2 regions of the Oceanobacillus sp. NCCP-135 genome follow, and region 2 is predicted to be linked to the other one. Evidence: riboswitches for the same ligand, from Rfam matches in the RefSeq annotation. Region 2 holds a riboswitch; the other holds the start of a gene.

Region 1 (15,356 bases), on a different contig from region 2:
GAATTACTTCTGGGGCTGGAGTAGGTGCTCTATTAACGATGTATGTATTTGGGGTATCCGCTATATGGATACCGGTTGGTGCAATGATTGGTTCCTTTGTTTTCTTTATTATGGTTATGATGCTGGCAATCCGGGCAGCTTTTCAACCGACAATATTAGCCTTGTTAGGTATAGGTGTATCTGCATTTGGATCAGCAATTATTCAGATTTTGGTTGTACAAGCAGATATGGGCGTTGCTTCAGCATTAACATGGTTGTCTGGAACTACTTACGCCAAGGGATGGTCCGAGTTGTTTAATTATCTAATATGGCCAGCCATTATTCTTTTTCCAATCCTATTTATGAAGATTCGAATTTTGGATACGTTGTCTTTAGGTGATGACACAGCACGGGGCTTAGGGGTTAGAGTAATGTCTACACGTTTTCAATTAGCGTTTCTGGCAACAGTTCTGGCGGCGTTTAGTGTAGCCGCTGTTGGTGCAATTGGCTTTGTGGGGTTAATCGCACCACATTTTTCCCGGTTGCTCGTTGGACCAGCTAATCAACGATTATTACCTGTTACCCTATTTATTGGAGGATTGTTATTGCTGATTGCAGATGTGTTTAGTCGAACCTTGCTTGCGCCAAATGAGATTCCAACAGGTATTCTTGTTGCGATAATTGGAGCTCCTTATTTCTTGTGGTTGATGAAGAAAAGAGCATAAATGTATTTAAAAAAGTCCTGGAATGAGATCCCTTCTCTAAATCTATTACTGGGACTTTTTTATGTTAAAAGGTAGTTCGAAGTTAACTATCAAAGCCAATTCAATAAAAAATGGGGTAGCATTTTCATTCAGAAAATGCTACCCCATCATTATTTTTATTAACCTTCTTTGTGTACTTCTAATTCAAAGTTGATTGATACGTCTTCACCTACGAGAACTCCACCGGTTTCAACAGCAGCATTCCAAGTCAAGCCAAATTCTTTTCGGTTTATTTTAGTTTTACCGCTGAATCCAGCTACTGTACTACCACCCATTGGGTCTTTGCTTTGTCCTTCGTAATCAACGTCAATTGTAACTGGTTTAGTTGTTCCGCGAATGGTTAGGTCACCTGTTACATCATAGTTGCTGTCTGATTTCTTCTTAATGTCCGTAGCAACAAATGTGATTTTTGGATGATTTTCAGCATCAAAGAAATCAGCTGAACGCAAGTGGTTATCACGGTCTTCGTTTCGTGTATTAACACTTGCCGCATCAATTGAAACTTCAATTTTTGAATCTGTTAGGTCTTCAGGATCTGCTTCAATTACAGCATCAAAATCCTCAAATATACCTTTCGCTTTAGAAATCATCATATGCTTAACAGAAAATCCTACTTCACTATGAACTGTGTCTACTTTCCAAGTTGTTTTTGCCATTGTAATCCCTCCAAAAGTTATATTAAATATGTTACTTACTTTATGTTACTAAGTATATTGTCTTGAATTCAAAATGTCAAGTGTTTTTACACTTCGTATTTAAAATGCCCTTGTATATTAAATTTAACCACTTTTCAATACGTTTTCTTTTAAAATAAACTGTTTCTGGTGCTAAGATTCTAATATTTCGTTATAATAGAAAAATAGGGTAAAAAAATAATCCATATTTTTAAGGAGCGATTTTATGCAACAAACGTATAATCCAACTTGGGATTTACAGGTGATTTTCCCCGGTGGAAGTGAATCTGAACAATTTCATACATATGTAACTAACATACAGAATGATATGGAAGAGCTTTTAACAGCAGTTAACAGTTTAAACTCAGATCAGGAACTAGAAGAAAAATTAATTGAGATTGTCAAACAACTTGAAGATACAACGAAAAAATTGCGTGAAGCATTTGCATTCGTAAGCTGCTTAAGCGCACAAAATGTAAAAGACGAAAAAGCCAGTTTGTTAGTAGGTAAGAGAAGTGCGTTAAAGGCAGAAATGGACGAGATCCGAACAATTTTTGAGCAAAAGCTTGCTGTAATTGATGACCGAGCATGGAAAGGACTTTTAAAACATCCGGATCTGAAGGAATTAGCATTTGTATTAAATGAAAATAGAGAAAGAGCAAAAGAACAATTAGCAGTGGAACAGGAAGTGTTAATGAATGATCTTGCAGTTGATGGTTATCATGGCTGGAGTCAAATGTATGACACAATAGTTGGAAATATGAGTGTGGAAATAGAAGAGGATGGAAAGGTTAATTCCTATTCTGTTGGACAGGCTTCCAATAAATTAAGTAATCCAAATCGTGCTGTACGTAAGCATGTGTATGAGCAGTTGGGCAAAGCCTGGAGAGGACAATCTGATTTAATTGGTCAAACGTTAAACCATCTGGCAGGTTTCCGATTGCAAAAGTATAAACATCGAAACTGGGAAAATGTATTAAAAGAACCACTGGCTATTAATCGAATGAAGCAGGAGACGCTGGATGCCATGTGGACAGCGATAACAAATAATAAAAAACATTTCGTGGCATATTTAGAGAAAAAAGCTGATTTATTAGGGTTAGAAAAATTAAGTATGTACGATATTGGTGCACCATTATCAGACACAGTAAAAACTTCCAGCTACACAGAAGGAGCAGACTTTATAGTTGATCATTTCCGTGAGTTCAGTCCAAAGATGGCAGACTTTGCTCAAGCTGCATTTGAAAAAAGATGGATTGAAGCAGAAGATCGACCTGGTAAGCGACCAGGAGGATTTTGTACAAGTTTTCCAGACAGTGAACAAACACGAATTTTCATGACTTATTCTGGTACCTCATCCAATATCTCGACGCTTGCCCATGAACTGGGTCATGCATATCATCAGCATGTGATGAATGATGTTAATGGTTTAAATCAAGGATATGCGATGAATGTAGCAGAAACTGCATCCACATTTGCAGAAATGATTGTTGCGGATGCCTCTGTAAAAAATGCACAAAACAAAGAAGAAAAATTAGCACTACTGGAAGATAAAATACAGCGCAGTATCGCATTTTTCATGAATATCCATGCACGCTTTATTTTTGAAAATAACTTTTATGAAGAGAGAAAACAAGGTTTGGTTTCGGTAAATCGTCTGAATGAACTAATGATAGCGGCACAGAAAGAGGCATATAGTGGTGCAGTTGAGAATTATGATCCGAACTTCTGGGCTTCCAAGCTACATTTTCATATTACCGGAACACCGTTTTATAATTTCCCCTATACATTCGGATATTTGTTCAGTCTTGGTATCTACGCATATGCCAAGAAAAAAGGCGGTAGCTTCGAGGACGACTATATTGCATTGTTACGTGATACCGGCAGAATGAATGTGGAGGAATTAGCTGAAAAGCATTTGAATGTCGATGTAACAAAAACAGACTTTTGGGAAAATGCAATTCAATTATGTGTTGAGGATGTTGAAGAATTTCTATCCCTTTAGTAAATTTGTTATTATTTGAAAAATACGTTATAATATAAGTAACAATAAAAGCATAATGATAAAAGCCTTCAGGGGGAGCCATTTGGCTGAGAGTGAACATTTTGTTCTTACCCTTTGAACCTGTTAGTTAGTACTAGCGTAGGGATGGTGGTTTTTTTGATGGATAAAAGTAATGTGAGCGGATTCTCCCCATCAGGAAATCTTCCCCTTGGCATTGCTTTTTTTGTGTTTTAAAAAAATCAGAAATTAGCTTTAGAAAGGGGAAGAAATTCTTATGAGATCGAAACGTACATTGTTTTTAATTGAAGTGGCGATATTTGCAGCAATGGCATTACTCCTTGATATTCTGCCGTTTTTATCATTTAAAGTATGGGCCCAAGGTGGCTCTGTATCGTTTGCAATGATACCAATATTTATTGTGGCATTTCGCTGGGGAGTGAAGGGCGGTATTCTGGCTGGACTCCTCTGGGGGGGATTACAGTTGTTATTCGGACCGGCGATATTCACACCTTTACAAGGATTTTTGGATTATATCGTCGCATTCTCTGTGCTGGGACTGGCGGGGATTTTTGCGAAACCAATACAGAATGCTATTAAGGAGGAAAAGGCGATTGTGAGTCTCTCTTATATTCTTTTAGGAACATTGCTTGGGTCGGGGTTGCGGTTTTTGGCCCATTTCACGGGGGGGATTGTATTCTTTGGTGAATATGCACCTGAAGGACAGCCTGTTTGGATATATTCTTTGATTTATAATGGTTCTTACATGTTGCCAGGATTCCTAATCAGTGGAGTTATTGTGTATTTTTTATTTTATAAACAGCCAAGAGCTTTGCTAAACACCGTTTAACCAATTGAAAATCTGCTCACATTAAGGTAATCTCATAGATACAGAGATTACCTTTTACTATTTTGGGAGATGATTTTATTTGCGTGAATTAATAGGTAAATGTATATCATGTGGGAAAAATGTTTATTGTGAAAATGGCTTTTTTGATGGGGTACATGAAAACGGCAAGCTGCTCTGTAATGAATGTGCAGATAAAGAGATCAAAAATAAGAATTAGATAATCAAGGAGGATAAAGGATAATCTATTACTATAAAAGGATTATCCTTTTTAACTGTTTAGCGTACTATAAAATTAAATAATCGGTTTGTTCTACCATTCTTATGTGACAGAATATAAACATCATCTTTGTTTACACCTTTATCTTTCAATATACGTACATCAGTTTTTCAGTTGTTCATCAGATAAATATTCTCTAATAAATGATTCAAATGATCTCCTTCGCATATTACAAATATATTCCCATTTTTGTAACGGTTAAACATAGATTTATTAACATTGACCAGTAGCGTTTCTTTTCTCCTTTGCATAGGCTATAGCACTATTCATCAGGAGAGGAAGAGCTGAAATGGAGCTTACGTTATCCCATTGGTTATATGGGCTATTCACACTAATAATTATTGGTACGATGATTTTTCGTAAAGGGGTAGTATTGCCTTCGTTACTCGGCACATTTGTAATTGCCTGGGTTTATAAGGGCAGTCTAATTGATGGATTTACAGGTATATTTAATGCCAATTTGGTGGCTGCAAAAGAGCTTTTCAGTATCTTTTTAATTATTACTTTTATGTTGGCACTACTGCATTCATTGCGAGATTTAGGGGCAGATCGAAGAATGATACAGCCAATTCAAAAAATGATGGTCAATGGCCATGTATCATACTTTGTTTTAGTTGGAGTAACCTATGTAATTTCATTATTCTTTTGGCCGACTCCTGCTGTTCCATTGATATGTGCATTACTTGTTCCTGCGGCAGTAAGGTCAGGGTTGCCAGTAATGACAGCAGCAGTTGCGATCGCTCTTGCCGGTCAGGGGATGGCACTGTCCTCCGATTATATAGTCCAGGTAGCCCCAAGCTTATCTGCTGTATCAGCTGGGATTGATACAGCCTTGGTTGCAGATAAGGCACTTGTTTTATCATTAATTGCTGGTGGAGTTGCGATTCTTTTAGCATATTTCATGTACCGAAAATCGATTCGTTCCAACTATGATAAATTAAATGAAAAGGACTTACAAAACATGCAATCCACCACGGAATCAGCTAATACAGCATATACTAAGAATTTGTCTAAGTGGAGTAAATTATTTGCTGTTGTTGTTCCTTTAGCGTTATTGGCAGTTGTAATTTACATGGTGTACGAAAAGCTTTTATCAGGAAGAATGAGTGGATTTGAAGGTGGAGATGGTGCTGCATTTGTCGGTGGTGTTGCTGTTATTCTACTATTATTGTCTACAGTAGCTTTTGGAAAACAGCATGCCCTTGATTATATCAGTAATCATATAACAGATGGATTTGTATTTGCTTTTAAAGCGATGGGACCGGTCATACCAATTGCTGGGTTCTTCTTTTTAGGAAGCTCGGATTTTTCCGGGAATATTTTAGGGGTGGAAGAAAATATGCCTGCCTTGTTATTTGATCTTGTACAATCTACACAGGAATTTTTGCCACAAAGCGCATTATTGGCTGCATTAAGTGTGTTAGTAATTGGAATAATAACTGGACTAGACGGTTCTGGTTTTTCAGGTCTCCCTCTAACTGGGGCAATAGCAGCATCGCTGGAAAACAGCTCTATTGATGCAGGTACCTTAGCAGCAATTGGGCAAATGGGGTCAATCTGGACAGGTGGAGGAACGATTGTTGCATGGTCTTCACTTATCGCTATTGCAGGATTTTGTGGTGTATCCGTTATGGAGTTAGTTCGAAAAAACTTTATACCTGTTATTATCGGGCTTGTCTTAGCCACACTTGCAGCTGTATTCCTGCTTTAAGAAATAACTCAAAATAAAAAAATCAATAATTGAAAACGAAGTCTTCAGTCATTTTTTGAGTTTGATTAAAGCGTTTTCATTGGTCACTTTATTTTTCTTTTGTTACACTTTATAGTAGATCAATTTTAGTCGCAGATGGAGGTAGTACTACATGGTAAATCAAACAGGATTAATTGTTGAAAAATCATTAAATGCATTATTGGATGATGAAGCATTTCTGCCCGAATTACAGGGTTCTTTAAGGGAAAAGGCATTTACATCACTGATTTCGATTCTTTCCACACCTAACCACGTGAATAAATCATTTTTGCGAGTAGCATTGGAAAATGGAAATGTTGTGCGGATTCCAGCTTTTCGTGTACAGCATAACAATATTTTGGGCCCATACAAGGGGGGAATTCGCTTTCATGAATCGGTTAATGAAGGGGAAGTAATTAACTTGGCAGCATTAATGACACTTAAAAATGCGTTGCATGATGTCCCATTTGGTGGTGGAAAAGGTGGAGTTGTCATCAATCCAAGAGATTATGAAGTGAAGGATCTTAATTTAATTTGTAGGAAATATGTTCAGTATTTTAGTCAAATCATTGGTCCAGATAAGGATATTCCAGCACCAGATGTCGGAACAAGTGCAAGGGAAATGGACTGGATGATGGGAGAGTATAAAAGCATTCATCCAGGGAAGAATTATCGGGGAAGCTTTACAGGAAAAAGCGTCGAAAATGGTGGGTCTTTAGGTAGAAAAGAAGCAACAGGAAAAGGTGTTTACTTTACATTCCGTTATTTAATGCATGATTTTATTAAGCAGCAGCATGAATGGCTGTCAGAACGAAAGAATACTTTTGCGAAAACTGCTTTAGCTCATTATGATAAATCATTAACATTGGCTTTTCAGGGCTTTGGGAATGTGGGGTCTGCAGCTGCTCTAGAGGCTTATCAATGTAATAATCTAAATAACAAAATCGTAGCAGTAAGTGACCGTAATGTAACTCTTTACAATTCAGACGGACTTGATATACCGGAATTAGCTAAATTTACTGCCAAAAACAAAGGAGATTTACCTGTTGATGATACACAATTAAAAGAAGCAGGTATAAAGGCTGTCGTCAAGGATCGATCGGAAGTACTGAGTCTGGATGTTGATGTTTTATTTTTAGTTGCATTAGGGAATCAGGTTCATAAAGATAATAAGGAAGATATTAAAGCTCCAATTATTGTAGAAGGGGCAAATGCACCGATTACAGGTGAGGCTGATAGTTATTTAAATGATAAGGGAAAAGTAATCATTCCAGATATTTTAGCAAATGCGGGTGGCGTAATTGTTTCTTACTTTGAATGGCTGCAGGGAAGAGAAACACAATTTTATTCCGAAGAGGAAGTTTTTAGAAGGCTTTTCAATAAAATGCAGGAAACATTTGATATTGTATTGCCACAATACTTTGGTGACCATTTTCCTTTAAGGCAAAATTGTTATATACATTCGGTTATGAAAATATCAACCATATTATATCGTCAGGGTAAGCTTTATTAACGTATTAAAATGAAAAGACATTCTACAATATTCGGGATGTCTTTTTTGGTGTTTATTCAAATAATTATAATAATTCAGGTTTCGAAATGGTTATTTACGGGGATTGTACATATAGATAATAAAGTCCATTAAATAAAAGGGGAGGAGTAAAAATGCAAGAACATATCGTTGTAACAATTAACGGTTCGGAATATTTAGCTGAACCTGGCCAGAATCTGCTGGATTTAATTAACACAACAGATCAATTTGTTCCACAAATCTGTTTTAACGAATCACTCGGTCCTGTGCAAACATGTGATACTTGTATGGTAGAAGTAGATGGAGAGATTGTACGGGCATGTGGGATGCAAATCACCACTGCAATGGAAGTAAACACGGTTATTGAGACATCAAAGAAAGCACAAAAAGAAGCACTTGATCGTATTTTGGAAAATCATGAATTATATTGCACTGTTTGTGATTATAATAATGGAACTTGTGAAATTCATAATACCATAGCTGAATTTGGGTTGGAGCATCAATCACGTCCATTTCAACCTAAACCATATGAAGAAGATCATTCAGGGTCATTTTACCGCTATGATCCTGATCAATGTATTCTATGTGGAAGATGTGTTGAAGTGTGTCAGGATGTCCAGGTTAATGAAACCCTTTTAATCGATTGGGAGCGTGATCAGCCTCGGGTTATCTGGGATAATGATGTTCCGATTGATCAGTCGTCCTGCGTTAGCTGCGGACAATGTGTGACCGTTTGTCCCTGTAATGCTCTAATGGAGAAGCCAATGCTGGGTGAAGCAGGATTTATGACGGATCAATCACCAGGTTTATTGCGTTCAATGATTGATCTTACGAAGAAAACGGAATCGGGTTATGGTCCTTTATTTGCTATTTCAGATACGGAAGCAGCCATGAGGGAAGAAAGAATTGTAAAGACAAAAACCGTTTGTACATATTGTGGGGTAGGATGTACATTTGATGTCTGGACGAAGGATCGCAAAATTTTAAAAGTTGATCCTCAAAAAGACTCGCCAGCAAATGGGATTTCTTCCTGTGTTAAAGGGAAGTTTGGCTGGGATTATGTGAATTCACAAGAACGGTTAACACGTCCGTTAATTCGGAAAGATGACTATTTTGTTGAAGTGGAATGGGAGGAAGCGCTAACGCATGTTGCAAAGCGTTTTAACGAAATTAAAAAAGAAAAAGGTCCTGATGCACTTGGCTTCATATCTTCTTCCAAAGCAACTAATGAAGAATCGTATTTAATGCAAAAATTTTCCAGACAGATTATTGGAACAAACAATGTGGATAATTGTTCACGATATTGTCAGTCACCAGCAACCAAGGGACTTTTTCGGACAGTAGGGCATGGGGGAGATTCAGGTTCGATTGATGATATTGCTGAGGCGGAAATGGTTATTATAATTGGATCAAATACAGCTGAATCTCATCCTGTACTGGCATCAAGAATAAAGCGCTCTCAAAAGTTGTTCGGACAGAAATTATTTGTTTTTGATCTTAGAAAGCATGAAATGGGACAACGTGCTGATCGATTTGTTCAGCCAAAAAGCGGTACGGATTTAGTCTGGCTTTCTGCTGTTACAAAATATATTATTGATCAAGGCTGGGAAAATCGAGTTTTCATTGATAAATGGGTTAATGGTTTTGAGGAATATAAGGAAAGTTTAAACAAATTCACCTTAGAATATGCGGAAGAACTGACAGGTATTTCTGAGGTGGAATTAATTGAAATAGCTAAAGAGATTGTAAACGTTGAAAAATTAGCAATCTGCTGGGCGATGGGAGTAACACAGCATCAACTTGGAAGTGACACGAGCACCGCCATCTCTAACTTATTATTAATTACCGGTAATTATATGCGAAACGGAACTGGCGCATATCCATTAAGAGGTCATAACAATGTGCAAGGCTGCAGTGATTTTGGAAGTATACCGAACTTTTTTCCAGGGTATGAAGAGGTAGCGGATGAAGAGGTAAGGAACCGTTATGAAGAAGCTTGGAATACAGAATTACCGACTACACCAGGCAAAGATAACCATGAGATGATTAAAGCTATCCATGAGGGAGAATTAAATTCATTATTTGTAATTGGAGAAGATACAGGAATTGTTGATGCGAATATTAATTATGTTACAGCAGCATTTGAAAAATTGGATTTCTTTGTTGTTCAGGATCTATTTCTAACACACACAGCGCAATATGCTGATGTGATCTTACCAGCAGTTCCAAGTCTGGAAAAGGACGGTACCTTTACAAATACAGAAAGACGAATTCAAAGGTTATATAAAGCATTGGAACCCGTAGGAGAGTCAAAGCCGGATTGGGTTATTCTACAGGAATTGGCAAAAGCGCTCGGAAATGATTGGCATTACAATCATCCATCGGAAATTATGGATGAATCAGCTTCACTTGCGCCGTTATTTGCAGGTGTTAGCTACGATTTACTTGAAGGCTATAATAGCTTGCAATGGCCTGTTACAAAAGATGGTACAGATACCCCTTTATTATATTCTGATGGTTTTCCTTTTGAAGATAATAAGGCAAGATTATATCCACTGGACTATCAGTTGATGTATGACACAAATGATGAATATGATTTGCATGTAAATAATGGCAGAGTACTGGAGCACTTCCATGAAGGAAATATGACATTTAAATCTCCTGGACTTTTAAGGGAGATGCCTTCATCCTTTATTGAAATATCACCAGAACTGGCAGAAGAAAGAGGAATCAAAGAAGGTGCTGAGGTGAAATTGATTTCAGAAGTAGGAGAAGCAACTGGTATGGTTCATATTACGGATCGTGTAAGTGGAAAAGAGCTTTATTTGCCACTTAATTCAACTGGTAAATCCGCTGTAAATTATTTAACAGATAACAGTGTTGATAAAGATACGAACACACCTGCCTACAAAGAAATAGCTGTTAAAATGGTCGTGATCAAGAAGAAGGGTAAAAGTCCTTTACCAACTCATAATCATCGCAGAGGCAACCGTCAGCCTCAGATTGGTGTGCTCGTGGAAAAGAAATGGGATCGTGAAGACTATATTTTTCCCGGAAATCAGGTGAAACAAGATGGCTGAATCAATTTCAAAAATAAAGCGTATGAAAGTCCCGGAAGAATTGACACAGGAAAATGATCTAGCAGAAGTTGTAAAGAAAGTAAGTGAAAATAAAGAAGCAATTTTGAATGGAATTGACTTTTTGTCCACACTTGAGGAGAGTGGTGCGCTAGATATAGTTAATGCACTTGTAAAACATAGAAGCGAAGCTCTGGAAAATATAGTACAAGAGCTAAATAAGCCAGACTATTCTGCTACTTTGGAAAATTTGAGTGACTTATTTTTATATCTTGGGCGGTTGAAAGTGGACGAGTTAGTTTATTTCACAGATAAGCTGAATCATGGATTGCAAGAAGCAAGATATACGAATCAAGATGATGAGACTTCTTATATGGGCATGATAAAAGCACTCAAGGATCCGAATATAAATCGTAGTATTACCCTGTTATTATCATTTCTACGCGGAATGGGGAAGGAATTATAAACCAATCAAAACTGCCACAAATAGTGCGACACCTTTGTGGTAGTTTTTTGTTAGTGGAATAATCATACTATTTTACAAACAGTGAATTTTAAATTAATATAAAGTTGTACTAAAGTAATTAACCTGTACATAGCATATAATGGGATAAGTCTCTTATTCTGCAACTTACAGGGAAAAACCTAAATTGACTTATCACAACAAAAAAGAAGGAGGTAGAGAGTTTGTCGAGTATATTAGTAGCTATCATTGGGATGATTGTTTTTGCGTTAGGTTATCGTTATTATTCAAAGTTTGTAGCAGAAAAGATTTTTCGGCTTGATCCAAGCTATGTTACTCCAGCACATCGTTATAAGGATGGCGTAGATTTTGTACCAACAAATAAATTTGTTTTATGGGGACATCATTTTACTTCAGTTGCAGGCGCTGCTCCAATAGTAGGACCGGCAATAGCAGTATATTGGGGATGGCTGCCAGCATTTTTATGGGTGATTTTAGGTACGGTATTTGCTGCAGGGGTCCATGATTTTGGAACGTTAGTGTTGTCCGTCCGTAATAAAGGGCAATCGGTGGGGACACTAGCTCATCGATTAATCGGAAAACGTGCCAAGGTATTGTTTTTGTTTATCATTCTCATTCTAGTTCTGATGGTTAATGCAGTTTTTGCGTGGGTAATTGCTAATTTATTCATTTCTTATCCAGCCAGTGTCTTACCGGTATTTATTCAGATTCCACTTGCAATATGGATTGGCTATGCTGTTTATAAGAAAAATAAGAAAATGCTTATACCATCATTACTTGCACTTGCTGTCATGTATCTCATAGCAGTGTTGGCAAGTAAAATTGATTTCTTGCAAATCGATCTTGTACAATACATGGGTGGAGAAGACGGGGCGGGATTATTTGGGTTAGGTTCCATCGCAACTGCATTTTTCATTTGGATTATTATTTTGATGATCTATGTTTATATTGCATCAACGTTGCCAGTATGGAAACTATTACAGCCACGTGATTTTATTAATTCACACCAGTTGATGGTGGGATTAGCAATTTTATACCTTGGTCTTTTATTTATAAATCCAGAGATAACGGCTCCAATTACAAATACTGGTACGGATATCTCATGGTTTCCATTATTATTTATAACCATTGCCTGTGGTGCTATTTCCGGATTCCATGGATTGGTTTCATCAGGTACTTCTTCCAAACAATTGAATAAAGAAACAGATGCACGCTTTGTTGGTTATCTAGGTGCGGTTGGGGAAGGGATATTAGCTCTAATTGCTATTATTGCAGTAATAACTTTTTTCCCAAGTAAGGATGAATTTTTAACAATATATAGTAGCTTTACTGCATCGAATGCTGCAGGACTTGGGGTGTTTGTAGAAGGCGCAAGTAAATTGGCATCTGGTTTAATGATCCCACCAGAAGTTGCATCAACCATTGTATCTATCATCGTCGTCAGTTTTGCGGCAACTACATTAGATACTTCTGTACGATTAATGCGTTATATTATTGCAGAATTAGGGATGGAATACAAAGTCCCAGCGTTGTCAAAAACTCATGTAGCTACATCAATAGCAGTTGTCTCCAGTGCTGCACTTGTTCTTTTGCCTGAAGGTCCAAAAGGATTTGGTTCCGGGGGTTATCTATTGTGGCCATTATTTGGAACTGCAAATCAGTTACTGGCGGGAATTAGCCTGCTGCTTATAGCAATATGGCTGAAACGACTTGGTAGAAACTACGCCATTGCACTGATTCCAATGATTTTCGTTCTTTTTATGACATTAATTGCCATGTTTCAGCAGGTAATATTTGAGTGGTCATGGTTTGGAACAAGTGCAAATATGCTTCTGTTCGTCCTTGGAGCGATTACATTTGTTTTTGCCGTATGGATTATTTTAACAGCCTTCCAGGCATTGACGAAAAATATGGATGACCCAATTGATGGTGAAAATTAGTTTTTATGAAGGGGATCATTAACTTGATCCCTTAATACATAATTGGAGGTGGGATGATGCTGGATAAATTGAAAACATTGATCCAATTTTACGAAGAAGTATTAAGCATGCCGCATCGACAGGAAATTGCTCGTGAATTACGAAATGAAGATGACTTGTTTTTATTACTGCTATACTCCGAAATGATTGGAATCCCGAATCCAGTCTATTATTATACACTTGAACTTTATCCATATATGATTGAAAAGTTTCACGATTGGCATTTGCGGATGGGAATGGAGAAATCACCTATGACTGGTATTCGATGTTGTTAGATCTATAGAGAAAGGGAGATTTGCCATGCAGGAGTTAGATAAGAAAATTATTTTTGTCGGTGGAAAGGGTGGCGTAGGTAAGTCGACTTCTGCTGCTGCAATTGCTTGGAAATCAGCGCAGTCAGGCTATAAAACACTACTTATTTCCACAGACCCAGCACATAATTTGGGAGATATCTTTAATCAGTCAATTGGGGGAAAGACTGCAAAGTTAACTGATCATCTGTTTGCACTGGAGATTGATCCAGAGATTGAAACAAATAAATATATTAAAGGTGTTAAAGAGAATATTAAGGGAGTTGTACATTCAGGAATGATGGAAGAGGTACATCGCCAGCTCGACACTGCTAAAGCATCACCAGGGGCTGATGAAGCAGCATTGTTTGATAAACTAATTTCGATTATTTTGGAGGAAAGAGAGAACTTTGATAAGATTGTATTTGATACAGCACCGACAGGTCATACAATCCGTCTCTTATCTTTACCGGAATTAATGGGGATTTGGATTGAGGGTATGCTTCAGAAACGCAGAAAGACAAATGAAAATTATACACAGCTGTTAAATGATGGGGAACCAATTGAGGATCCGATATATGATGTTTTAAAAGAACGGCAGGAACGATTTCGTAAGGCAAGAGATGTACTTCTTGATGATAGCGAAACAGGATTTATATTTGTGCTGAATCCAGAACGTTTGCCTATATTGGAAACAAAAAAAGCAATTGAATTACTTGATAAATATCATCTGCATGTGAAAACATTAATTGTGAATAAAATATTGCCGGAAAATGCAGATGGTGACTTCTTGCTCCAGCGTAAAGAATATGAAAAACAGTATCTGACTTTGATTGAAGAGAATTTTAAAGATAAGAATTTAGTATATGTTCCACTGTTTTCACATGATATTACAAATAAAAAACAGTTAGAAGTATTTAGCAATTTTTACTAGAAAGGATGAAATCAATGAAAGCATTTGTACATGAAGGTACACAATTGAAGCTGACAAATATGGAGGATCCGGTTGCTGGGGAAGGAGAAGTTATGATTGCTCTTAAAACAGCCGGTTTAAATCGCCGTGATCTGTATATTCCGAATAGAAGGGGAGATAAGGCTGAAGCATTAATCCTCGGATCTGATGGTGCCGGTGTAATTGAAGCTGTAGGGGAAGGTGTGGTTGATTTCCAAGTCGGTGATGAAGTAATAATTAATCCTGCGCTTCGTTGGCATGAGAATAGTGATGCCCCACCTAAGGGATTTGATATTTTAGGAATGCCTGATCACGGAACCTTTGCAGAAAAAATTGCCCTTTCTGCTGATCAGGTTGAGAAAAAGCCGGAGCATCTTTCATGGGATGAAGCTGGTGTACTGGCATTATCAGCGTTAACCGGATATCGTGCATTATTTACAAAAGGACAATTGAAAAAAGGGGAGACCGTATTTATTCCAGGAGCAGGCAGCGGTGTAGCGACATATCTGATATCTTTTGCCAAAGATGTTGGAGCAAAAGTGATTGTGACATCTCGGAATGAAGAAAAACAAAAACAGGCAAAAGAATTAGGAGCAGATATTGTCTTGGATACAAATAGTAATTGGGTTGATGAACTAACGGAGGAAACGGTAGATCTAGTTATTGATAGTGTAGGACAAGCTACTTTTAATCGTTCACTGAAAGTATTGAAAAAAGGTGGACGGTTTGTCACATTTGGAGCAACTACAGATGATGTTATTGAGTTAG
Region 2 (15,356 bases):
ATTAGCTCATAAAAATGTTATAATATAGGTAGACATTAAATAACAGGGTGGCTAATAATGACTATTGAAAAACAACTATTAAGCTTAATAAACGCTACAAAGGTATTGACATCCACTAGAAATTTGGACGAGGTATTACATTTAATAATTAAAGAGGCCTTAAGTGTTTTTAATTGGGCAGATGCTATTGTGCTCTTTTTATATGATTCCCAAAAAGGGTACTTAAGAGCAAAATCATCCATTGGCTTCGATATAAACTATTTGAAAGAAGCAACCCTGAAACCAGATGAGGCTATGTCAGGGAAAACCTTTCTATTAAGAGAAGCCCAATTATATACTTCTAAAACAGAAACCGGCAAAGGAATGGCCAATATCTCAAGCGAAAACCTAAACTGGTACCAAAAAGCGTTAGGGGAAGATAAAGTTCCCACAAGTACCATTTCCGCACCATTAATGAGCAAAAACGAATGTTATGGTGTACTGACAATAGACAGTTATTCAGAAGAAGTCAAGTTTACCTTGGATAATTTAAAACTACTGCAAACATTTGCCAACCAGGCTATGATTGCAATTGAAAATGCCACTCTTATTTCGCAAAATAATCGTTCCAATCACATTCACAAGGAATTAACCAAGGTATATATGTCACACCGGGGGCTTTCTGAAATCACAAACACACTTTCAAGGCTTACCGATAAAGAATTTTGTGTTTGTAACGAATTTCTCGATGTTTTATCATATACTTCCCCATCTACTAAAGACCTACTGATCAACAAAATGGAAGAGGAGCCATTATCAGTGAAAGAAATTTTTTCCGTGGAAAATGTTGCCCACCAACAAGCTGTTTATAACGGGCAACCTTATGACCTCCATTTGTTTGCAATAATAATTGAATCTGAAATCACAGGCGTGTTAGTGGCGATTACAGAGGAGAATAATTTTCTTGATTCCCTTGATATATTTGCTATTGAACAGGCAACTGCTGTTTTTGCGTTGGAAATGCAGTCACATAATCACTATGTATCCAGCCAATTTCAATATGAAGGTCATTTAGTGAAAAAAATATTAAAAAACCCTGAACAGGGAAACAGGTATCTACAGTTAAAAAATCTTTATAACAAAAGTAATCACTATATCGTATTGACTATTGAGATCGCACACGAAATGATGGATAGCAAAAAAACACATAGGGTAAAACAGAGTTTTTCAAGATTACTTCATCGCCATTTAAATTCGTTTCTACATCGGTTTCTGATGAAGGAAGATTCAATGCAATATTCCATCTTATTTATCAGGGACGAACGTATTAATGAAGAAGAAATGAATAAACGACTACATGACTTTGTGTCAAATATTATAAAGAAGTTCGATTATGCAATTTATGCTGGTGTCGGTAGGAGTTTTCGGGAACTAAAGGATTTAAACTATTCATTAAATGATGCTGAAAAGTGTATAGAATTTTTAAAAGTGACGGATTACAACAAAGAAATGATTACTTATATAGAGTTAGGCGGATACCGGCTTTTTCTTAATTTGGATACTGATGAGATGGATAGTTTCATTAGAATCAGACTCCAACAAATCATTGATTATGATTTGGAAAACAATTCAGAACTTGTGAAGACACTGAAATTGTATTTGCATTTTAACAAAAGTATCAGAAAAACCAGTGAGGAGATGTATGTTCATGAAAATACAATCAAATACCGAATCAATAAGATCAAACAATTGATGGGAATTAAAGAAATGGATGGGGATCTGACTTTTGAAATTAATTTGGCGATAAAAATGATTACATTTTTAAACAGGTATGATTTGTTGAAGTAAGACAAATCATACCTGTTTACTTTATGTATTTAAGACATATCAATTATTATCAGAACCCTATATAATATTCCGTATAAATAAATAAAAGGAAATGATTTTAATAATCCTAATATTTTAATGTGCACACATCCATTTAATCAGATGGCTGAGCAATAAGGAGGAGGGGGGATTTTTCAATGATTCTTCTTGCACTTGCTACACCAATACTAGCCTATGCCGGTATTGCAATCGGTCGATCATGGACAGATTTTATGCAACTGGGATGGAAGACAATTATAGTTGCCAGTCTGGTATTATTGGGTACTTTTCTTGGATCAGCACTAATTGCGGAATTAGTACTGCAGATGCAAGGGTTAATTTAGTAGATTAATATTTTAATTATCATCAAGACAATCTAACTTTCAGAAAGGATGAGATGTTCATGTCACAGATGCTTGCGTTGGTCATAATTATTCTATGTTTGTTTATTGGTGAAATTATTGCCATTAAAACGAAGGCTTGGATTCCATCAGTATTTATCAGCGCCGTTCTTTTTTTAATCGGCTATTGGACATTTTTCCCGACAGACATTATTGAACTAGCCGGTATTCCATCTGCTGTAGCAGTAATGATGATCTATTTGCTGATTACAAATATGGGGACATTACTATCTGTTCAGGAACTAAAGGAACAATGGAAAACAGTTTTAATTGCCGTAGCAGGAATCTTGGGCGTTATTGCGATTTTATTTGGACTGGGAATCTTACTGTTTGATTTTAATACAGTAGTCGTTGCTATTCCTCCATTGGTCGGCGGATTAGTTTCTTCTTTAATCATGGCAGAAGGAGCATCAGCTGCAGGGCTTACCAGTTTGGCGGTATTTGCAATTGTTATTTATGTATTGCAAGGCTTCGCCGGTTATCCATTAACATCAATTATGTTAAAAAAGGAAGGTATCAGGTTATTAAAAAAATATAGAAATGGTGAACTGGAAGCACAAAATCTAGTTAAACAGTCAACTGCTCCCGAGCATAATGAACCCAAGCTTTTTCAAAAAATGCCTGCTAAATATAACACGGATTATTTTAAATTTTTAAGACTGGCTTTTGTCGGTTTTCTAGCGTATATTGTTTCAACATTACTGGGGCCAATAGTTGAGATTAGCCCTTATGTGCTTTGTTTGCTGTTCGGTGTTATCGGACGCAGTGTAGGTTTTTTAGAAAGACACACTCTTCAAAAAGCCAACGGTTTCGGTTTTGCAATCATGGCACTTTTACTGTTTATTTTTGACGGTTTGAAAAATGCCACGCCAAGCATGATGGTGGACTTGTTATTCCCTTTAATCGGTTGTATCGTACTTGGAGTTATTGGCATGTATATATTTTCGTTTATTATGGGAAAAGTTTTACAAGTTAGTAAAGAAATGGCCTTTGCCGTCTCTTTAACCGCTTTTTACGGTTTTCCAGCAGATTACATTATAACGAATGAAGTTGTTAATGGGCTAACACAGGATGAAAAGGAAAAAAGCATTTTGCTTAGTCATATGTTGGCCCCAATGCTGGTTGGCGGGTTTATTACCGTAACAATCGTCTCTGTAATTCTAGCCGGCACCTTTGTTGGATTTTTGTAATTTGCTGTTATTAGATTATTCATTTTAAGAGGAGGATTTTATGTTACAGAATCATGAATTAGATGTTTTTAAAGCTTTAATGCAAGAATACAACCATAAACTTGATTATGCTGGTATCAATGGAGAAAGGATTGCCAAACGTCTTCATGAATTATCGCAAATTGGCGCTACATCCGATGGTGGAATAATGAGGTCTGGCTTTTCGGCAGAAGAAATAGAAGCCAAACAATTGGTGAAAAACTGGATGAAGGAAGCTGGATTGGAAGTGTCAGAGGATGGAGCAGGTAATGTTATAGGTCGACTAAATGGGATTAACAACGGTGTTCCTGCAATTGCATCTGGTTCCCATGTGGACAGTGTGCCAAACGGGGGGCGTTTCGACGGACCTGTTGGGGTTCTGGCTTCACTTGAGGTTGCTGCTGCCTGGAAGGAAACCAATTATTTAGCGAAGAAACCATATGAGGTAATTGTTTTCTCAGATGAAGAAGGTTCAAGGTTTAATAGTGGATTAACCGGAAGTATGGCAATGACAGGTGAAGCTGATTTCACGAAAAATAAAGACTTGATTGATTATAACGGTGATTCATTTGAAAATGTACTTCGGGTATATGGCAGCAATCCTCAAAAATTCCAAGAAGCAAAAAGAGATTTAAAGGAATTAGAAACGTTTATAGAAGTTCATATTGAGCAAGGGAAAAAACTTGAAAAAGAAAATATTTCGGTAGGTATAGTTAGTGGTATTGCTGGACCAGCATGGTTGCAGGTGACTTTTATTGGAGAAGCAGGACATGCCGGAAACACACCAATGATTGGTCGCAAGGATCCAATGGTAGCTGCTGCTGCGTTTATTCAAAGCGTTGAAAGTTTCCCGCTTAAAGTAAGTGATACCTCCGTAGCAACAGTTGGTAAAGTAAACGTTTACCCAAATGGGATAAACGTAATACCGCAAAAAGTGGAACTAAGTGTCGACATCCGTGATATACATGAGCACACACGCAATGAATTATTGGAAATGATTGTTCAGGAAGCTGAATCGATTGCAGACAAGAGAGGGATTAATTGCAAGATAAATCAAACAACAAAAATAAAGCCCATCCCGATAAAAAAAGGGCTGCAGGATAAATTAGCCAATGCTGTAGTGAAAAATAATATCAAACCATTGTACATACCAAGTGGAGCAGGCCATGATGCAATGATTTTAGGAAGACATATTCCCGTCGCAATGTTGTTTGTCAAAAGTAAAGACGGAATTAGTCATAATCCGAAAGAATGGTCTGCACTTGATGATATTGTAAGTACAATACATGTATTAAAAGATTACATCGAATCCTTGATGGATGCCTAATATTGAATCCATCAGAGCGCTTTAGGCTTATTATAAATATAGGCATTTACTAACTTTCGATCCAAAGTTAAGATAGTGTTTAACGCCTTTGATAAAAATTATAAAAAGTAATCCCTCAAGTCCTTTAGCAGATACGTGAGGGGTTATTTTTTATACGAAAATGGGATTTCCATATATTGCGGTGTCTGTCAGGACATGGGGGCTATGAACATGTACTTATCCTATATAAGATAGTATATTCTTGTGATTATTAAACGATTTTTCTATTTAGCAATATATGATTGAAAAGTAATGAATTAACATATATAATGTATATTTGTACGGGGCATTAGCTCAGCTGGGAGAGCGCTTCGCTGGCAGCGAAGAGGTCAGCGGTTCGAGCCCGCTATGCTCCATCCAATAACACTGCAACCTGATTATATAGGAAATGCAGTGTTTTTTTGTGTGGATTTACTGGTAGTTTTAGAAATATCTTTTGAGGTATAACAAAGAAGTCATCACTTGAGGCTGCACCAGTTTAACGTTTCAATTGCACCAATTAAAACATATCTGTATGATTATCTAATTGAGACTGCACATGCTTAAAATTACTTCTGGTTTCGGTCATGAAATTATCAAGTTTCTCATCCATTCTATCCATCTTTATAGAAAAGTTTGCTTGGTTTAATGCAAGAAGCTCTAAGCTTGAAGCAAACTCATCCTGTTTAGAAGATAACTGTTCCAGATTTGAAGCAAACCCGTCCTATTTAGAAGATAGTTGATCATGACTTAATTCAAGTCGTCTTTGATTTGATTCTAATTTCTCCTGATTTGAAGCGAGTAAACGTTGACCTTGTTTTAATTCTTGCAAATGGTCTATAATAATATTTATTTTTTCCTCCACTTCACGCTGCACCTCCTTTCATTTCCTATATTATTTCATTATTTTCTTAATATTTCATCAAGTCATTCGCTTTCTTTCTGCATTTTTCACTAAACTAACTACATACTTATCCATCCGCTTTTCCATCTGCTTATTCGTAAGGTCTGTTACCCCAAATGCCTTCCATCCCGGATACACTACCGGCGGTCCATAAAGCACATCAATCAGCGAAACTAAATCCCAGTATGGATCATATAAAAATTCTGTTCCCGCATACCGCTGATAGGCTTCTAGAAATTCATCAGCTGTTACAACATCATATAGCATCGCTAGATTCCACCTGCAATGACCAACATCAATTCCAGCAGGACCTATGCAAGCATTTCCCCAATCAACTACGCCACTTACAGTACCACTCTCCCAGAGTACATTAGCAGGATGAAAATCTCGGTGAATAAAACATTCCTTTGCATTTGGCGGTGAGCCTTTTACAACTTCAAATACCTTTTTCCATATGTCAGGAACACTTGACCAGCTCGGCATTTCTATCTTATTCACATCATTATATCGAAAATACTTCCACGTAAAGTCACTACCATCAACTGCGTGTATTTTTACTAACTCCTCTGCTAAACCACTAAGCCACTCCATCCTGTCTTCTGGTTTTAATACAACTGAACCAGGTAGCCTTGACATTAATACAAGCGGATCACCACATACCTCTATATTTTCTTCATATGCAATTATTTCTGGTGCAGTCAACCCTTTAGCTTTTGCCAAACGCAAGCTTTCCGCTTCATGTAGGGCTAGATCCGGCTCCTCCTTCAGCCACTCTCGGTTATCCAATTGCCGAAGTATTACTTCTTTAATCTCATCATTTATTTTAAGGATTAGTTTATGTAAAATAGAAGATGTACTGCCTTTTAACCGTTCTATTGAAAGAATAGCTGCATTTGTGTCAACTGAATTTACTACCCATTTCTGTACACTTTCTGATAGATATTCCATTAAATCCACTCCATCAAATTTATATTTATTCCCAGGAAATTTCCCAATCGACTACAAATCTACCATTCACTTTATCTCCGTGGAGAACAATATAATATTCCCCATCATTTAAAGCTTTATATTCCAACGCTTCTTCGCCTTTTTCCTTCATCGGCAAATGATCACCTTTTGTATTTTCAAAATGATAGCCCCAACCACCATTTTCATCATATATATTTACTTGAAATGTAATTACTTCCCCTTTTGAGAGCTCAATTGGTATTTTATGCTCCCCATGGAAATAGTCAAATGTTGATGCAAATCCGGATGAATTCCTTTTTTCCACCCAATTCTCCTTATCTGTGAAATCTACGGTGGAAATAAGTGTAAATATTACTGGTAGAACAATTGCGAAAATCAGTGATATCGGAAATCGCTTTTTAAATAAAACGATGCCAAAATAAAACAACACAGCGGCAATTGCCCCAATCGACCCAGCGATAAGGAAGAAAGCGATATGCTCCATTGGAAAAGCAAAAATAATACTACCAGCAAAAATATAAAGTAAAACAATCCAACGTTTAAGTTTTGTCCACCCCCTGATGATCCCATCAATAATCATAGAACAAGGAATAGCATACACATAAAACGCAGCCCAAAATAAATGATTCGATAGTATTTCAGATAGCTCAAACATATCAAAGGAAATTAGAAAAAGTATGCAAAAAACAAACACTGAAATAGAAAAACCCGCACCGATAAACTTTGTATAAAAATAATAAAGGAGCTTTCTGTTGTTTCATTTACCCATTACTTCTGACCTCCTTCCCTGTTCATTCACTATAATTTATTTTAAAGCACAAGGAGCCTGAATACAATTTCTTCCTTAAAAATACTACATAAAAGGCAAATCTCCGTCCATATCGACCACATCTTGTATGCGTATAAGATAATTCTTTATTTCATTATTCTTCCAGCTGTGTCATTAAAAATTATTAATCAAACGTTTGATTAACTTGATACAAACCGATTTAAAGGTTTATTTCCAAATCATTACAAAACGAAAAAGTAATCTAGGTGCAACTATACAAATCTACTTTATTTTGATATGCTTGTAATGAATTGCATATATGAATAAAACTACTAGGGGTGCCCAATTGACGGGCTGAGAGGAAAGCACTACATGAGCTTTCCGACTCTTATGGACCTGATCTGGTTAATGCCAGCGGAGGGAAGTAGTCGGACAAAAACGTCTTTCCTATTTCAGCTTACTCGAGCCAAATCCTAGTTTTTCGGATCTGGCTTTTTTTGATATTCCCCAATATGAAGGGAGGTTACAAATGAATCGAACACGTTTACTAACTACCATGGCTGTTTTTGTAGCTATTGGAACACTAGGAGCACAAATTCTCTGGTTCCCTGCAGGAATCGCTAGAGCTTACCCTGTGCAACATGCCGTCAATGTAATGGCAGGAATTATGCTTGGTCCAGGTCCTGCCGTAGTGATCGCCTTTATGATCGGTTTACTCCGCAATTTACTAGGACTTGGTACATTATTAGCATTTCCTGGTGGCATGATCGGTGCATTTCTAGCTGGCTACCTTTACGTGAAATTTGGAAGAAAAGGATGGGCTGTAGTTGGTGAATCACTAGGCACTGGGATAGTTGGATCACTTTTCGCAGTTCCATTTGCTCAATTTCTTATGGGAAGTTCTGTTGGCGCATTTGCCTTTTTACCATCTTTTCTAGTAAGTAGCATCACTGGTGCTTTCATTGGCTGGTTTATTGTTTCAAGAGTTAAGCAGAAAAATTTAATACGAGTTTAACAGGAAACTACTAGGGGCGCTATCTAAGGCTGAGAAAAGGAATATTCCTTAGTCCCTTGGAACCTGATCTGGTTAATACCAGCGGAGGGAAGTAGTCGAGGGTAATTCTTAGATAATATTCTATTAACCTACTGATATCCCCTTAGTAGCTTCCAACACAAAAATTAGGAGGCTTTTAAATGACATTCACAGATGATTTACGAAAAGAAAATGAAGATATTTTTCAAATGATAGTTGACCATCCATTTGTTGTCGGGATTGGAAAAGGCGACGTTCCAAGAGAAGCAATTGCTCATTATATTAAGGCAGATTTTGAATATTTAAATGCATTTATGCAGATCTATGGAATTGCACTTTCAAAATCTTCGAAGCGGGATGATATTAGTTACTTTCATGAAAAGATTCAATTTATTCTACATGATGAGATACACCCACATCATAATTTTTGTGAATACATAGGATCCAGCTATGAAGAATTACAAGGGCATCCACTTCCGCCTACTGCTGATCATTATATAAAACATATGATGTATCATGCTCAAATGGGGACTTCAGGTGAAGTATTGGCTGCGTTATTGCCTTGTCCCTGGACCTATTATGAAATTGGTAGGGAATTAATGATACAGTATAAACCAACAGAAAATCATCCCTTTTATGATTGGATCAGTTTCTATGCAGGTGAGAGTTGCGAAAATACTACGAAGGATTTGCGGAAACGTTTGGATAACCTTGCAGCCAATGCTTCACTAAAAGAGCAAACCCGTATGAAAGATGCCTTTCGTAAAAGCTGTCAGCTTGAATTAAAATTCTGGGAAATGGCATTTACTTGTGAGGAATGGCCGTCTGAGGAGGTAATTATTCGATGAAACGAGTTCCATGTGCCCTTACGATTGCTGGCACCGACCCAAGTGGTGGTGCTGGTATTCAGGCAGATTTAAAGACTTTTCAGGAATTAAAAAGCTACGGAATGTCTGTTATTACATCCGTTGTTGCCCAAAATACAACAGGTGTACAGGAAGTTTATCATTTACCGGTTAATTTTATTAATCAGCAGCTGAAATCCGTTTTTTCTGATCTGCCAATTCATGCATTCAAAACAGGAATGATCGCTAATGAGGAAATGATGAAAGTCATCGCTGAACAAATATCAGGACTGGGTGTACCCTATGTTATGGATCCCGTAATGGTTGCTACCAGTGGGGACCCTCTTATCGCAAAAAATGCACGCTATTTTTTACGACAGAACCTTTTGCCGTTAACATCTCTAGTAACACCAAATATTCCTGAAGCAGAATTCCTTACCGGAAAAACGATTGATACAGTTGAAGCAATGAAAGATGCTGCTGTAATGATTGTAGAGGTTTTTGGCGCAGGTGCTGCACTTGTTAAAGGCGGACATATGAAGGGGAAAGCAGTTGATTACCTTTATGATGGTTCAAATCTGTACACTTTTTCTACAAAACGGATTAATACAAAAAACACACACGGCACTGGATGTACGTATTCTGCAGCTATTACTGCCTATTTAAGTCAGGGTGCATCTTTATATAATGCCATAAAGAGCGGGAAAGACTTTGTAACAGCAGCGATTCAGCATTCCTTCCCGCTCGGAGCTGGGAGTGGTCCAACGAATCATTGGGCAATACGAGAGGAAGGTGTAAAACGTTGAATTCCAACATTATTAATGACGTTCGGAATAACAGTCCATTAATTCACCATTTAACAAATCAGGTAGTTATGAATTTTACAGCTAACGGATTGCTATCTTTTGGGGGTACGCCAATTATGGCAAAAGCGGAAGAAGAGGCAAGTGAGGTAGCTTCCATTGCTGATGGTGTACTTATCAACATAGGTACGCTAACTTCCGATGAGCTTCCTGCAATGATCCTTGCAGGAAAAACAGCCAATCAAAAGGGAGTTCCGGTAGTACTTGATCCAGTCGGGGTTGCAGCTACTACATTTCGTTTTTCAGCTGTAAAGCAAATTTTAGCGGAAGTTAAAGTGACTGCCATTAAAGGGAATGCAGGAGAGCTTGCCCAGCTTGTACAAATCCCATGGGTGACTAAAGGAGTTGAATCAATTGATAATGGCAGCACTGAGGAAATTGCCAGAAAGGTTGCAAGAAACTATCAAACTACTGCTATAGTAACAGGAAGAAAAGATATAATTTGTACCGGAGACACTACTGTACATAATCAAACCGGACATCCCATTTTAGCGAAGGTTACTGGTGCTGGGTGTTTGCTTGGTTCTATTTTAACAGCGTGTTTAACAACAAATGAAACAGTGGAAGAACAAGCATTAACAGCGGTTGGATTTTATGGATTGGCAGCGGAATATGCAGCCTCTCAACGTGCGGTAAATGGCTCAGGAACCTTTATCCCCTCCTTCATTGATGCACTTTCACTTGATATCTCTGAATTAGGGAGGGTGCTAGAATGATCCTTTCATTATCAGAAAGTCTTCGCAAATATTTTATCATGGGAAGTCAAAATTGTGATCATGATCCTGTAGAAATTCTTAAAAAAGCTGCTAAGGCTGGAATTACAGCCTTTCAGTTTCGCGAAAAGGGCGTTGGATCACTAACTGGGAATGCTAAAATAGAATTAGGGAAAAAGTTACGTGCTGTTTGTCATCAATATGAGATACCATTCATCGTAAATGACGATATTTACTTAGTAGATCTTTTAGACGCTGATGGAATTCACGTTGGACAAGATGATCGATCCCCAGAAGAGTTGCGTAAGCATTTTCCTGATAAAACTATTGGACTTTCCGTTTCAAATGCCAGTGAAGTTGTGCATAGCCCCATATCCTCAGTTGATTATATCGGTGCAGGTCCTATTTTTGCCACAAGTACGAAGAATGATGCTAAAACGCCAGTTGGCTTGGCATGGATAACTTCATTGAGAAAACAGTTTCCCGATCTACCTATTATAGGAATAGGCGGAATCACGACAGACAACGCTGCCTCTGTAATTAAAGCTGGCGCAGATGGTGTTTCCGTTATATCGGCTATTGCCCATGCAGAAAATATTAAAAAAGTTGTAGGAAATCTGTAAACTGACGATTAACTTTACTGTACACTCAAAGAGAGGGGCAAAAATGTTTAGTGTTTTTGCCCCTAAATCTAAATTATTTTCAATTGTAGTAGTAAAAAAGACGTTCTACAACCATTACTTATTTCTATCTGCAAAAACAGCCATAGCATTACGCATGAATACGGCAAGGCCTTCACCAAACTGATCAATATTTTTAGTAAAACGGTCATCATCCACATACATTTGACCAAGCCCCATAAATGCATCGAGAGAATAGTTACCCATTCTGTTTAAGAAATCATACCATTCTTTAATGCCTTCCTGAGCAGCTGTCGAGTTCGGTGCTTCATGACGAATCTTAGCTAATTCCTTGTAGATCGAATGGAACTCATCACCCCATGCTTCTTTCTCACTTTCGGACATGCTGTTTATTTTGGCATTTGATTCATTAACGGCTTCATTTCCCCAACGGTCACGTGCTTCTTGTTCGTATGGGTTGCTGCTGAAATCAAAGCCTGCAAATTTTTCTTGATTACTCATTTCAATTTCTCCTTTCATGTGTTGAATGGTCTTATCAATCGTCCGGATCATCTTATTTAGCCTGCTTCTTTTTTCGAAGAGCAATTTTCGATGAAGTTCCAATGCTTCTGTTCGATCATAGGATGGACTACTGATAATTTCTTTTATTTTTTTCAAAGGGAAGCCAAGCTCTTTAAAAAATAAAATTTGCTGTAATGTCTCAAGATCGTTTTCCGAATAAATCCGATAACCAGATTCCGTTGTTTCTTCCGGGATTAATAACCCAATTCCATCATAATGATGCAGTGTGCGCACACTAACACCAACTAAATCAGCAACTTCTTTTACCTTCATAGTGTGAACCTCCCTTCACCGATTACTTTAAAGTATAACGTAACGTTAAAGTCAATAGGAAAATTATTTCTTTTACAAAAGATTGCTTTCGTATTATTTGTTACTGCAATGCGACCAAAAGCATATCCACATGGACATAATCACACGATTTCATGCTCAATTTGTCCATGAGAGCTCTTCTCTTGGACATAACTACACGATTTCATGCTCAATTTGTCCATGAGAGCTCTTCTCTTGGACATAATCACACGATTTCATGCTCAATTTGTCCATGAGAGCTCTTCTTTTGGACATAACTACACGATTTCATGCTCAATTTGTCCATGAGAGCTCTTCTCTTGGACATAATCACACGATTTCATGCTCAATTTGTCCATGAGAGCTCTTCTTTTGGACATAATCACACGATTTCATGCTCAATTTGTCCATGAGAGCTCTTCTCTTGGACATAGCGTTGGAAAAAGGCGTAGCTATTTCGAGAACTAAGTTATCCACAGCCCACAAATTTTATAATTTCCTAGACGACAAAAAAACCACTTTAAAGTATAAAACTTAAAGTGGGTTCTCCATTATTGCTCTTCAGAAAGAATAGTTTCTTTCTCTGGCACTGCACGATAAACAATAAAAGCCATGATAACAGCAACAACAGACATAGCAAAAGCAATGAAATAAACAAGTTCAACCCCTGCTACCATCGCATTATTAATCGTTGCCGGATCATCCGGGGTACCTGCATTTTGCAGAAAATGAAGCTGTCTTGCATTCATAATACTGATAAACACCGAAACACCAATTGCTCCTGCAACAGGCTGTAATGTGGTCATGACTGCCGTTCCATGCGGATACAATCGTTTAGGCAACTGATTTAATCCGTTCGTCTCTGCAGGCATCATGATTGCTGAGACAGTTAACATTAATAAGATATATCCAACGATTACAACCCACAGGGGAGTATCGACAGTTAATCTGCTCATCATAAACATGGTTCCGCTTAACACAATTGTTGCTGGAACCATCAATACACGAGGACCAAATTTATCAAAAAGATGTCCCATAAATGGTGACATGATACCATTTAAAATAGCTCCTGGCAGCAGAACCAATCCAGCTGTTGCTGCAGTTAATGCTAATGGTCCCTGCATATAGATTGGCAAAATAATCTCTGAAGCAAACATGGCCATGATAATAATTAAAAACATAATAACTGCATGTGTGTACATCGGATATTTAAAAACCCTTAAATCCATTACTGGGTCTTCAAGCTTTCGTTGTCTTAATGAAAATGAAAGTACTCCAAGAACACCTGCAATAATCGCTAGATAAACATTTGGACTGAAGAAGCCCGCTTCACTCTCCCCTACAGCACTAAATCCATATACAATTGAGCCAAAACCAATAGTTGAAAATAGAAGTGATATTATATCAATTTTTGGTTTTGTAACTTCTGAAACATTTATTAAGTACTTATAGGCAAATGCGATAGAGAATATAGCGAATGGAATAACGGTGATGAATAAATAACGCCACCCTAAATATTCCACAATTATTCCTGACAGAGTTGGTCCGATAGCAGGAGCAAACATAATAACCAGACCGATTAGTCCCATTACTTTCCCACGTCTGTGTGGTGGGAAAACTAATAGAAACACGTTAAAAATAATGGGCATTAACAAACCTGTTCCTACCGCCTGAATTAACCGTCCCATTAACAATACGGAAAAGGTTGGTGCCATTGCACTTATTGAAGTACCAATCGTAAATATAATCATAGTACTTAAAAATAACTGTCTTGTAGTAAACCATTGTAGCAATAAGGCTGATACTGGAATAACAATCCCCATGATCAGCATAAATCCAGTTGCCATCCATTGAACAGTTGGCAATGTAATTTCAAATTCATGCATCAGTGTCGTTAAAGCAATATTTAACAACGTTTCGTTCAATATTGCAAAAAATGCACCAATTATTAGTGACAGCATAATCGGCATAACTTTTACATTAGGGTTATCTGCCAAGTATTCATATTTCTTTGGTTGATTGCTTTTATCTGTCATATACAAATCTCCCTCTCTTCACGATCCATTTGCACTAAGACTCCATGGTGTAGCTTTAAAAAAATATTATACCTCTAGAAAAAAGAATGATAATGCTTTGTAATTTAGTGAAAACAAAAAGAGAGAGTTCCCCCTCTCCTCCTATCTTTTATAAGTTTTTCTTAAAAGGCAGACCAATTTCGAATACATTAAACAGGCAGAGTCCCGATGCTATTCAATTAGCCATGCAATGTTATTGGATTGCGAAATTTATAGAATGCCATTTTTATAAAACCCTCCAGAGTCAATTGTAGAGACTTATATTACCACTTCTTCAGCTGATTAGCAAGAGCTTTTTGGATCGTGAGTTTGTGCCCATTCTCGTTTAAATCATTCCCAAACTAGACTTGTTACCCATATAGTGAAAGGAGCAGGATTTTATACGAGGGAGGAAATAATAAGTGAATAATTATCATGATGAAAGGCAATTCAATTTACCTGGCTACTTATTAGACCAATTTTTTGGACCGGGAGGACAGCAATTCCCAGGAGGAGGATCCACTGGAGGGAACTTTCCGGAAGGCGGATTTCCTGGTGGAGGTTTTCCTGGTGGAGGTTTTCCTGGCGGGCCAGGTAGCCCAAGTGGCTCGTTTCCAAGTGGTCCAGGTGGTGGGCAAACAGATGGTCCACCAACTACGCCACCACCCGGTTTCACACCAGAACAACCGCAATTCCAAACCTTCGCAGTAGATCCCGGAGGAATACGTGGCTGCTTGTTCCTATTCACCTATATATGGCTGAGAAGGGATTCCTTTTGGTTTTTCCCAACTTTTGTAGGCAGAAATTCCATCGCCGGCTTCAGATGGACTGGGTTCAGATGGACATACTTTGGAATTGATTTGGATCGTATTGAAGCTTTCCAGTGTTATTAGATATCTACAATCCATTAATTG

The links. A riboswitch is a leader RNA that binds a small molecule or an ion and turns the genes downstream of it on or off. The one in region 2 is predicted to bind thiamine pyrophosphate.
Region 1: another riboswitch for thiamine pyrophosphate. It lies ahead of thiT (energy-coupled thiamine transporter ThiT); the one in region 2 lies ahead of tenA (thiaminase II).

The regions. Positions count from the first base shown of each region.
Region 1 is NZ_BAAKSZ010000001.1:164,308-179,663, forward strand. It holds gene AC6HVZ_RS00715 (iron ABC transporter permease) at 1-704, shown strand, start outside; gene AC6HVZ_RS00720 (YceI family protein) at 863-1,399, opposite strand; gene AC6HVZ_RS00725 (M3 family oligoendopeptidase) at 1,644-3,422, shown strand; TPP riboswitch at 3,484-3,584, shown strand; gene thiT (energy-coupled thiamine transporter ThiT) at 3,697-4,269, shown strand; gene AC6HVZ_RS00735 (hypothetical protein) at 4,349-4,486, shown strand; gene AC6HVZ_RS00740 (hypothetical protein) at 4,836-6,257, shown strand; gene AC6HVZ_RS00745 (Glu/Leu/Phe/Val family dehydrogenase) at 6,409-7,788, shown strand; gene fdhF (formate dehydrogenase subunit alpha) at 7,941-10,886, shown strand; gene AC6HVZ_RS00755 (helical membrane plugin domain-containing protein) at 10,879-11,349, shown strand; gene AC6HVZ_RS00760 (carbon starvation CstA family protein) at 11,571-13,307, shown strand; gene AC6HVZ_RS00765 (cory-CC-star protein) at 13,364-13,621, shown strand; gene AC6HVZ_RS00770 (ArsA family ATPase) at 13,647-14,570, shown strand; gene AC6HVZ_RS00775 (zinc-binding dehydrogenase) at 14,585-15,356, shown strand, end outside.
Region 2 is NZ_BAAKSZ010000004.1:89,356-104,711, reverse strand. It holds gene AC6HVZ_RS04385 (helix-turn-helix domain-containing protein) at 58-1,827, shown strand; partial or broken gene AC6HVZ_RS04380 (hypothetical protein) at 2,010-2,189, shown strand; gene AC6HVZ_RS04375 (hypothetical protein) at 2,249-3,436, shown strand; gene AC6HVZ_RS04370 (M20 family metallo-hydrolase) at 3,477-4,781, shown strand; tRNA gene AC6HVZ_RS04365 (tRNA-Ala) at 5,104-5,176, shown strand; gene AC6HVZ_RS04360 (hypothetical protein) at 5,524-5,676, opposite strand; gene AC6HVZ_RS04355 (phosphotransferase family protein) at 5,722-6,651, opposite strand; gene AC6HVZ_RS04350 (hypothetical protein) at 6,677-7,252, opposite strand; TPP riboswitch at 7,766-7,881, shown strand; gene thiW (energy coupling factor transporter S component ThiW) at 7,971-8,456, shown strand; TPP riboswitch at 8,459-8,563, shown strand; gene tenA (thiaminase II) at 8,636-9,322, shown strand; gene thiD (bifunctional hydroxymethylpyrimidine kinase/phosphomethylpyrimidine kinase) at 9,319-10,125, shown strand; gene thiM (hydroxyethylthiazole kinase) at 10,122-10,898, shown strand; gene thiE (thiamine phosphate synthase) at 10,895-11,518, shown strand; gene AC6HVZ_RS04320 (MerR family transcriptional regulator) at 11,633-12,370, opposite strand; gene AC6HVZ_RS04315 (MDR family MFS transporter) at 12,940-14,424, opposite strand; gene AC6HVZ_RS04310 (hypothetical protein) at 14,865-15,335, shown strand.